DNA from 2 places in the Ramlibacter sp. AN1133 genome. Region 2 is predicted to be linked to the other one. Evidence: riboswitches for the same ligand, from Rfam matches in the RefSeq annotation. Region 2 holds a riboswitch; the other holds the start of a gene.
The links. Region 2 has a riboswitch for thiamine pyrophosphate ahead of WG923_RS27785 (FAD-dependent oxidoreductase). Riboswitches for the same ligand answer to the same signal wherever they lie in the genome.
Positions count from the first base shown of each region.

Region 1 (4,401 bases), on a different contig from region 2:
GGCCCAGGGGGCGCGCGTCGAGCGGCAGGCACAGTTCGCCCTGGTCGCTCTCCTTGCCCTCCACGTCCAGCAGGATCACCTTGTACCCGGGCAGCGGCCGGCCCATGGACCCAGGCTTGACGGCCCGGCCGGGAGGGTTGCCCACCTGCGCCGTCGTCTCCGTCTGGCCGAAGCCGTCGCGCAGCTCGAGATGCCAGGCCGCCCGCACGCGCTCGATGATCTCGGGATTGAGCGGCTCGCCGGCGCCGATCACCTCGCGCAGCCGCAGCCGGCCCGCGTAGGCGCCCAGGTCCTCCTGGATCAGCATGCGCCAGACCGTCGGCGGCGCGCACAGCGAGGTCACGCCGTGCGCGCACAGCACATCGAGCAGGGCCCTGGGCTGGAAGCGGCGATAGTTGGAAATGAAGATGCAGGCGCCCGCATTCCAGGGGGCGAAGAAGCAGCTCCACGCATGCTTCGCCCATCCCGGCGAGGAGATGTTCAGGTGCACGTCCCCGGGCTGCAGCCCGATCCAGTACATGGTGGACAGATGTCCCACCGGGTAGCTCTGGTGCGAGTGCAGCACCAGCTTCGGCTTGGCCGTGGTGCCCGAGGTGAAGTACAGCAGGAGCGGGTCCGTCGCCCTGGTGATGCCATCGGGCTCGAACACGTCGGCATGCGCCTCGGGAGCGTACTCATGGCATCCGGGGGCAGCGCCGCCGACGCTGATGCGCCCGCAGCCGGCGGGCAGGTCCGCGAACTTCTCCGCGTTCGCCGCCCCGGCGATCGCGAACTTCACGTGGCCGCGCTCCACGCGATCGAGCAGGTCCTGCGCGGTCAGCAGCGTGGTGGCGGGAATGACCACCGCCCCGAGCTTCATGGCGGCCAGCATGATCTCCCACAGCGCCACTTCGTTGCCGAGCATCAGCAGGATGCGATCGCCGCGACGCACGCCTTCGGCCCGCAGGAAGTTCGCGGTGCGGTCGGATCGCGCCGCCAGCTCCCGGAACGACAGCTTGCTCTCCTGCCCGTCCTCCTCGACGATCCAGAGGGCCGGTGCGTCGTTGCCGGCAGCCAGGACGTCGAAGTAGTCGAGCGCCCAGTTGAATTCGTCCAGCACCGGCCAGCGGAAATCGCGATAGGCGGTTTCGTAATCCGTGCGGTGCGCCAGCAGGAAGTCGCGGGCGCGCAGGAACGGGGTTGCAGGGGCCATGCTCTTCTCCTCCTTGACTGCCTCCCTGGCAGGCGGTGACGGCAACACTGCGCGAACGATACGCCGTTTGGCAGCGGCCGCCAACGCTGGCCGGCGCAGCGGGGCTGGCGTGCCTGCGGCGTAGGACAGGCGCCTCCCAGGATTGGAAGTTCACCGTCGTGCCTTGGCCCGGGCCGCCTCCATCTGCGTTCTCGAGGGCATTTCTTCGCCCGACACGCAGGAGAGATCGATGACCAAGCTGAACGAGCAGCAGCGCGACGGCCTTGCCGACGCCCAGTTCGCCTTCGAGAAGCAGCGCAAGGAACCGCTGGAAAACGCGAGCCACGTCCGCAACGCCGTGGCCCGGTTCAACCAGGTGGAGGGCGTCACCGACGAAGAGCGCGATGCCGCGTGGAAGCGCATCCAGGGCGCAGCCAGGAAATTCAACGTCGAGCTGCACGAAACCAGCTGGCGGGAAATCGGCCGCAAGAAGACCTGAGCGTCGGCCTTCCAAGGAGGGACTCACCGGCGGCCGGGCGCAGCCCTATCGCTCATCGACGTGGCAGGTGCTGCGTTTCATGCAGTCCCGCAGCGCCCTCGGGCGCTTGATGGCGCCGCTGCGCTCGTCGAACTCCGCCACCGCCAGATCGAGCGCGCCCCGGCGCTCATGCTCCTCGACGGGCAGCCACGGCGCACCGAGCGCGGCCCACTGGGCGTCCGTCAGCGGCAACTCGCCCGTGAGGAAGACCTGGCGGCAATCGTCGCCCGTGAGGAAGGCTGCCTCCAGCGCCTGGCCGCCATCCCCGGCTCGTGCCAGCCCGTGCGCCAGGGTCTGGTCGAAGACGACCAGGTCTCCCGGTGCCAGCGCCAGTTGGAGGCCCGCGTGCGGCATCACGAAATCGACCTCGGAGAGATCGAGCGCAAGAAGCCAGAACAGGCAGCGGGACCAGCGACCCCTGACGTCGTTGTGGAAGCCCGCCCCGCGGGAGGCGAGATAGTCGATCCGGGTGGCAACGCTGCTGCGGTACGCGGGCAGTCCGTCCCCCAGGACACCGGTCAGTCGCAGTGCGCCGGCGATGCTTCCGACCAGGTCGGCCACGCCCGGCGCTGCGGCCGCCAGCTCCGTGGGGGTCGTGGTCGCATAGTCGATGTCCGAAAACGCCTCGGTCCTGGTTCGCGCACGGCCCTGCGCCGCCAGGCTCGCCAGCGCGCCGGGATCGAGAAATCCGGTGCGAATGACGTGGAGGCGGCCGTAGGGCGCGCGGGCATCGAAGGCGTGGCAAGGCTCCTCGCTGCGAACCGCGAAGGCGCGAAAGGGATGGGGCACGCGATACGCATCCGCGGCGACGATGCGATGGACAGGCACCGGTGGCATCCCGCCATTCTGCTGCCGTGGCACCCGAATGCGCCCTGTGTCACAATCCCGCCAGCTCCGGGGTGTACGCGACGCGTGCTGAGATCCAGACCCGTGAACTTGAACCGGTTCAGACCGGCGGAAGGAGAGCTGCAAGCCTGACCCTCCACGGGTGAGGGGCGATCCCTTCGGAGCACACGTTTTTTCGCTCGCGAAGGAGCCCCCTTGCACACCACCGTCCCAGCCTTCCGGTACCCGCGGGTCCTGTCCATCGCAGGCTCCGACAGCGGCGGCGGCGCCGGCATCCAGGCCGACCTCAAGACCTTCGCCGCGCTCGGCTGCTTCGGCATGACGGCCATCACCGCCCTGACCGCGCAGAACACCCTCGGCGTGCGCTCCATCCACGCCGTGCCGCTGCAGGTCCTCGCCGACCAGATCGACGCGGTGGTCGAGGACATCGGCGTCGACGCGGTCAAGATCGGAATGCTGCACTCGGCCGACACCGTTCGCACCGTCGCCGCGGCCCTGCAGCGCCACGCCCTGCACAAGGTGGTGCTCGACCCGGTGATGATCGCCACCAGCGGCGCCAAGCTGATCGACGACCAGGCCATCGAGGTGCTGGTGCGCGAGCTGTTCCCGCTGGCCACCGTCGTCACGCCCAACCTCGACGAGGCGGCGCTGCTGGTCGGCCACCCGCTGCGCTCCGAAGCCGACATGCACACGGCGGCGCGGCAGCTGATCGAGCGCGGGGCCAACGCGGTGCTGGTCAAGGGCGGGCACCTGGAAGGCGACACGGTGAGCGACCTGCTGCTCCTGCGCGACGCGCAGCCGCTGTGGATGCGCGCGCCGCGCATCGCGAGCGGCAACACGCACGGCACGGGCTGCACGCTCTCCAGCGCCATCGCCAGCCACCTCGCCCTGGGCGCGGACCTCGTGCAGGCGGTGGAGGGCGCTCGCGCCTTCGTGCGCGGCGCGCTCGCGGCCGGCGCCGACGTGCGCACCGGCGCCGGCAGCGGGCCGCTGAACCACGCATTCGCGCCGCAGCCCATGCAGAAACGGCCGCTGCCATGAACCGCGAGACCGTGGCCACGCTGCTGGCCTTCATCGCGCAAGACGGCTGCAGCGACGCCGAATTCGACGCGCTGGCGCTGCGCCTGTTCGCGCAGCAGCACGCCGGCAACGCCGCCTTCCGCCGCTTCTGCCAGGGCCGCGGTGCGACGCCGCGCACGGTGAAGAGCTGGCGCGACATCCCCGCCGTGCCGATCAGCGCCTTCAAGGAGGTCACCCTGAGCTGCGCGCCCGCCGACAGCGCCGAGCGGGTCTTCATGACCAGCGGCACGACGCGCGGCGACGTGAAGGGCCGCCACTACCACCCGACGATCGCCGTGTGGGATGCGTCCTTCCGCGGCAACTTCGCGCGCCGCTTCATGCAGGGCACGCCGCGCCTGCGCATGGCCATCCTGTTCCCGAACGAGCAGGAGATGCCCAACTCCTCGCTGGCGCATTACCTCGCGCTGGCGGCCAAGGAATTCGGCACGGCCGACAGCGCGTGGTTCGTCGGGCTGCAGGGCATGGACGTCGAAGGGCTGCGTGCCTTCCTGCGCGCCGCGCAGGAGCGCGGCGAAGCCTGCGCCGTGCTGGGCGCGAGCTACAGCTTCGTGCATTTCATCGATGCGCTGGCCGCCACCGGCGAGCGCTTCCGCCTGCCCGAGGGCAGCCGCCTCCTCGACACCGGCGGCTACAAGAGCCAGTCGCGCGAGCTGCCGCTGGATGCGTTCTATGCCACGCTCTCGGCTGGCTTCGGCGTGCCGCGCGAGCGCTGCATCAACATGTACGGCATGACGGAGCTGAGCACGCAGCTCTATGACGACGGCAA
Region 1 is NZ_JBBKTQ010000005.1:93,103-97,503, reverse strand. It holds gene WG923_RS08415 (AMP-binding protein) at 1-1,192, opposite strand, end outside; gene WG923_RS08410 (DUF6582 domain-containing protein) at 1,422-1,670, shown strand; gene WG923_RS08405 (hypothetical protein) at 1,716-2,546, opposite strand; TPP riboswitch at 2,595-2,689, shown strand; gene thiD (bifunctional hydroxymethylpyrimidine kinase/phosphomethylpyrimidine kinase) at 2,751-3,596, shown strand; gene WG923_RS08395 (LuxE/PaaK family acyltransferase) at 3,593-4,401, shown strand, end outside.
Region 1: linked by a shared signal. The riboswitch ahead of thiD (bifunctional hydroxymethylpyrimidine kinase/phosphomethylpyrimidine kinase) and the one ahead of WG923_RS27785 (FAD-dependent oxidoreductase) in region 2 are both predicted to bind thiamine pyrophosphate.

Region 2 (4,401 bases):
CTCGCGCGTCCAGCGCACCTGCACCGCCCGGCCCGGGACGGCGCGGGCCATCAGCGCCGCGTCCACTGCGGCATCGTCGGCGCCGTTGTGGCCGTAGCAGCCCGCGCCCGGCACGTGGCTGACGGTGATGGACTGCGGCGGAACGTGCAGCAGCAGCGCGAGGTCCCGCTGCATCGGGTAGACGCCCTGCGCGTGCGTCCAGACTTCGACGCGGCCATCCTCGCTCCAGCGCGCCAGGCCGCACGACGGGCCGATGGACGCGTGCGCGAGGTAGGGCCGCGCATAGCTGGCGGCGAAGCGGCGCGTCGGCACGACTGCGGGCGCCGTCGGCTGCTGCTCGTGCACCACGCTCGTCTCCGCCGGCTGCACGCGCAGGAAGGCCGGCAGGTCGTTCATGTCCGGCAGGCTCTCGCGCTCGCTCCAGCGGGCCGCTGCCTTGAGCTTGCGCAGGGCGCGATCCGCTTCGTGGTCGCCGTCCGCGATCACGCCGAGGAAGCTGCCGTCGCGCACCACGCGCACCACGCCGGGCAGCGCCTCGACCGCGGCGATGTCCACGTCAACGAGGCTGGCAGCCGGCGATGGCGGATGGGCGATCCGCGCGTACAGCATGCCGGGCAGGACGAGGTCGTGCAGGAAGGCAGGGCGGCCCAGCACCTTGTCGGGCAGGTCCAGGCGCAAGGGCGCTTGCTCCTCGCCCTCCGTCGCGGGCCTGGCCTTCGCGCTGCCGCTGGCCTCGCGCTCGAGCAGCGCAGGGTCGGCGAGCTCCCAGTAGCTGGTGCGCAGGGACGGCACGCCGCGCACCTGGATCTCGCCGTCGCGCACCTGCAGGTCATCGACCGCGACTTCCAGCCGCTGGGCCGCCGCGTGCAGGTAGATCTCGCGGGCCTCGGCGCAGACCTGGCGCAGCGCACTGCCCGAGTCCTGCACCGACAGGCTGCCGGAGGTGAAGCCTTCGTTGGGCGCGCCGGCGGTGCTGGCGCGCACCATCTCGATCCGGTGCGCGGCCACGTCGAGTTCCTGCGCCACGAGGCCCGCGAGCGCGGTGGTGATGCCCTGGCCCAGTTCGACCTTGCCGCTGCGGACTTCGACGCGGCCCTCGCGGTGGATCGCCAGCCACTGCGACAGGCGCGGATTCGCTTTCAGGCTGGTGGGGAGTTCGCTCATGCCGTGGCTCCCGCCTGCGCCGCGCGCAGCACCGCGCGCACGATGCGGTTGTGCGCGCCGCAGCGGCACAGGTGCTGGTCCAGCGCCTCGCGCACCTGCGTCTCGCTCGGCTGCGGCACGCGCGCCAGCAGTGCGGTGGCGCTGGCGAGGATGCCCGAGAGGCAGTAGCCGCACTGGCCCGCCTGCTCGTCGAGGAAGGCCTGCTGCAGCGCGCCGGGCCCGCCGTTGGCCGACAGGCCCTCGACGGTCACGATCGCGCGGCCCTGCACGGCGCCGACCGGCGTGTCGCACGCCGGCACCGACACGCCATCGAGCAGCACATGGCAGGCGCCGCACTCGCCCGAGCCGCAGCCGAAGCGCGTGCCGAGCAGGCCGAGGGTGTTGCGCAGGACGTCGAGGAGGGAGGTGCCTTCTTCGGCGTCGACGGCGCGCTCGACGCCGTTGACGCGCAGGTTGAAGCTCGTCTTGTTCATTGGCTTTGTGTCTCCGGCCGTCACTCTACGGTCTTTTCCCCCTCCCCCTCCGGGGGAGGGTCGGGGCGGGGGCGCTCCTGGCCGCCGTGCCCCAGCCTTCCCTCCCCCTTCCGGCCGAGGGAAATGCCGCAGCGGCGTATACTCCCCCTCGCTCCGGGGTGCGAACGGCCGCAGGCCGCCTTCGCTGAGATGGCAACACCAAACCCGTGAACTTGAACCGGTTCGTACCGGCGTAAGAAGAGCTTGTCGGGCCAGGCCCTCCCTCAGGGCCGCAGCAGTCCCGCCATCCCTCCGGAGCACCGCTTCTTCGCACAAGGGATGGCCGCATGCAACTTCTCTTCCGTTACCTCCTCCGCACCGGCACGCACCGATGAAGATCGGCATGGCCGGCGCCGGCCTGCTCGGGCGCCTGCTCGCGCTGCAGCTCGCGCGCGCCGGGCACGAGGTGCACGTGTTCGACCCCGCTGCGGACGCGCAGGCGCGCGGGGCCGCGGGGTGGACGGCCGCCGGGATGCTGAGTCCGGTGTCCGAGCTGGAGTGCGCCGATGCGGACGTGTTCGCGCTGGGGGTGCGGTCGCTGGCACTGTGGCCGGGGATCCTGGCGGGGCTCGAGGTGCCGGTGGAGTTCAGCCGGGAGGGCAGCCTGCTGGTGGCGCATCGGGGGGACGAGGGCGCGGCGCGGCGGGTGATCGGGTTGCTCGAGGAGAAGATGGGAGCACTGGATTCCCGCCTGCGCGGGAATGACGGGAAACGCGCGGGGCATGACGGGGATCGCGCCGGGAATTGCGGCGTAGCGCGCGCGAATGACGCCATCCGGCGGATCGAGCCCGAGCAACTGCGCGAGCTGGAGCCCTCCATCCGCGGCCCCGCCCACGCGTGGTTCATCCCCGGCGAAGGCCGCATCCATACCGTGCAGGCCATGCAGGCCCTGGCCGCCGGCGCGCGCGGCGTGCAGTGGCATTGGAGCCGGACCATCTCCGCCGCCCATCCCGGCGCGCTGCAGGCCGGCGACGGCACGCATGCCTTCGACCATGTCTTCGACGTGCGCGGCACCGGCGCGCGCCCGCAGTTGCCGGTGCGCGGCGTGCGCGGCGAGATCTTCTGGCTGCAGGCGCCGGGGCTCGAACTCAAGCGCCCGGTGCGCCTGCTGCATCCGCGCCACCGCGTCTATCTCGTGCCGCGCGCGCCCGACCTGGTGGTGGTCGGCGCGAGCGAGATCGAGAGCGAGGACCGCTCGCCGGTGTCGCTGCGCAGCACCGTCGAACTGCTGGCCGCCGCCCACAGCGTAGTGCCCGAACTCGCGGAGGCGCGCATCGTGCACAGCGAAACCAACCTGCGCCCCGCCCTGCCCGACAACCTGCCGGTGCTGCAGTCGCAGCCCGGCCTCACCCGCATCAACGGCCTGTTCCGCCACGGCTGGCTCATCGCGCCGGCGCTGGTGGAGCGCGCCCTGCAGGAGCTCCCGCCATGAACCGGATCACCCTCAACGGCGAAACCCGCAGCGTGGAAGAAGCCACCACGCTGGCCGACCTGGTCGCCGCGCTGGGCCAGCCGCCCTCCGCGCTCGCCACTGCCGTCAACGGCGAGTTCGTGCCGCGTTCGGAGCGCGCCACCGTGCACCTGCGCGAGGGCGACGCCGTCTTCACTTTCCAACCCATCACCGGAGGATGAACCCCATGGGACTTCGCATCGCAGACACGGAACTGGCCAGCCGCTTCTTCCTGGGCACGGCGGGCTACCCGTCGCCGCAGGTGCTGCGCGAGGCCATCGTCGCCTCCGGCACGCAGGTGGTGACGCTCAGCCTCAAGCGCCAGCTCGCCAACGCGGGCACGCCCAACGACTTCTACCAGCTGATCCGCGAAAGCGGCGCGCGCCTGCTGCCCAACACCGCCGGATGCCGCACCGCCAGGGAGGCCGTCGCCATGTCGAAGATGGCGCGCGAGATGTTCGAGACCCACTGGATCAAGCTGGAAGTGATCGGCGACGAATACACGCTGCAGCCCGACCCCTTCGAGCTGGTGGAGGCAGCACGCACGCTGGTGCGCGACGGCTTCGAGGTGCTGCCCTATTGCACCGACGACCTCGTGAGCTGCCAGCGCCTGCTGGATGCCGGCTGCAGGATCCTGATGCCCTGGGGCGCGCCCATCGGCTCCGGCCAGGGCCTGCTGAACCCGACCGCGCTGCGCACCCTGCGCGCCCGCCTGCCGGACGTGACGCTGGTCGTCGATGCGGGCATCGGCTCGCCGCGCGACGCGGTGCAGGCGATGGAACTGGGCTACGACGGGGTGCTGGTGAACACCGCCGTGTCGCAGGCCAAGGACCCGGTGAAGATGGCCAGGGCCTTCCGCCTCGGCGTGGAATCGGGCCGGCTCGCGCACGAGGCCGGCATCATGGCCAGGCAGGAGATGGCCGTGCCCAGCACGCCGGTGACGGGCCAGCCCTTCACGCTCTGATGCGATGAAGATCGCCACCTTCAACGTCAACGGCGTGAAGGGGCGGCTGCCCCGCCTGCTCGAATGGCTGGAGGAAGCGCAGCCGGACATCGCCTGCCTGCAGGAGATCAAGACGGCCGACGCGACCTTCCCGCACCAACCGTTCGAGGACGCCGGCTACGGCGTGCTGGTGCACGGGCAGCGCTCGCACCACGGGGTGGCCATCCTGGCGCGCGGCGAGACGCCGGTCGAAGTGCGGCGCGGGCTGCCCGGCGAAGCCGAGGACGTGTCCGCACGCTGGCTGGAAGCCAAGGTGCGCGGACTGCACGTGG
Region 2 is NZ_JBBKTQ010000034.1:13,562-17,962, reverse strand. It holds gene WG923_RS27795 (xanthine dehydrogenase family protein molybdopterin-binding subunit) at 1-1,164, opposite strand, end outside; gene WG923_RS27790 ((2Fe-2S)-binding protein) at 1,161-1,637, opposite strand; TPP riboswitch at 1,782-1,893, shown strand; gene WG923_RS27785 (FAD-dependent oxidoreductase) at 2,008-3,108, shown strand; gene thiS (sulfur carrier protein ThiS) at 3,105-3,308, shown strand; gene WG923_RS27775 (thiazole synthase) at 3,314-4,090, shown strand; gene xth (exodeoxyribonuclease III) at 4,095-4,401, shown strand, end outside.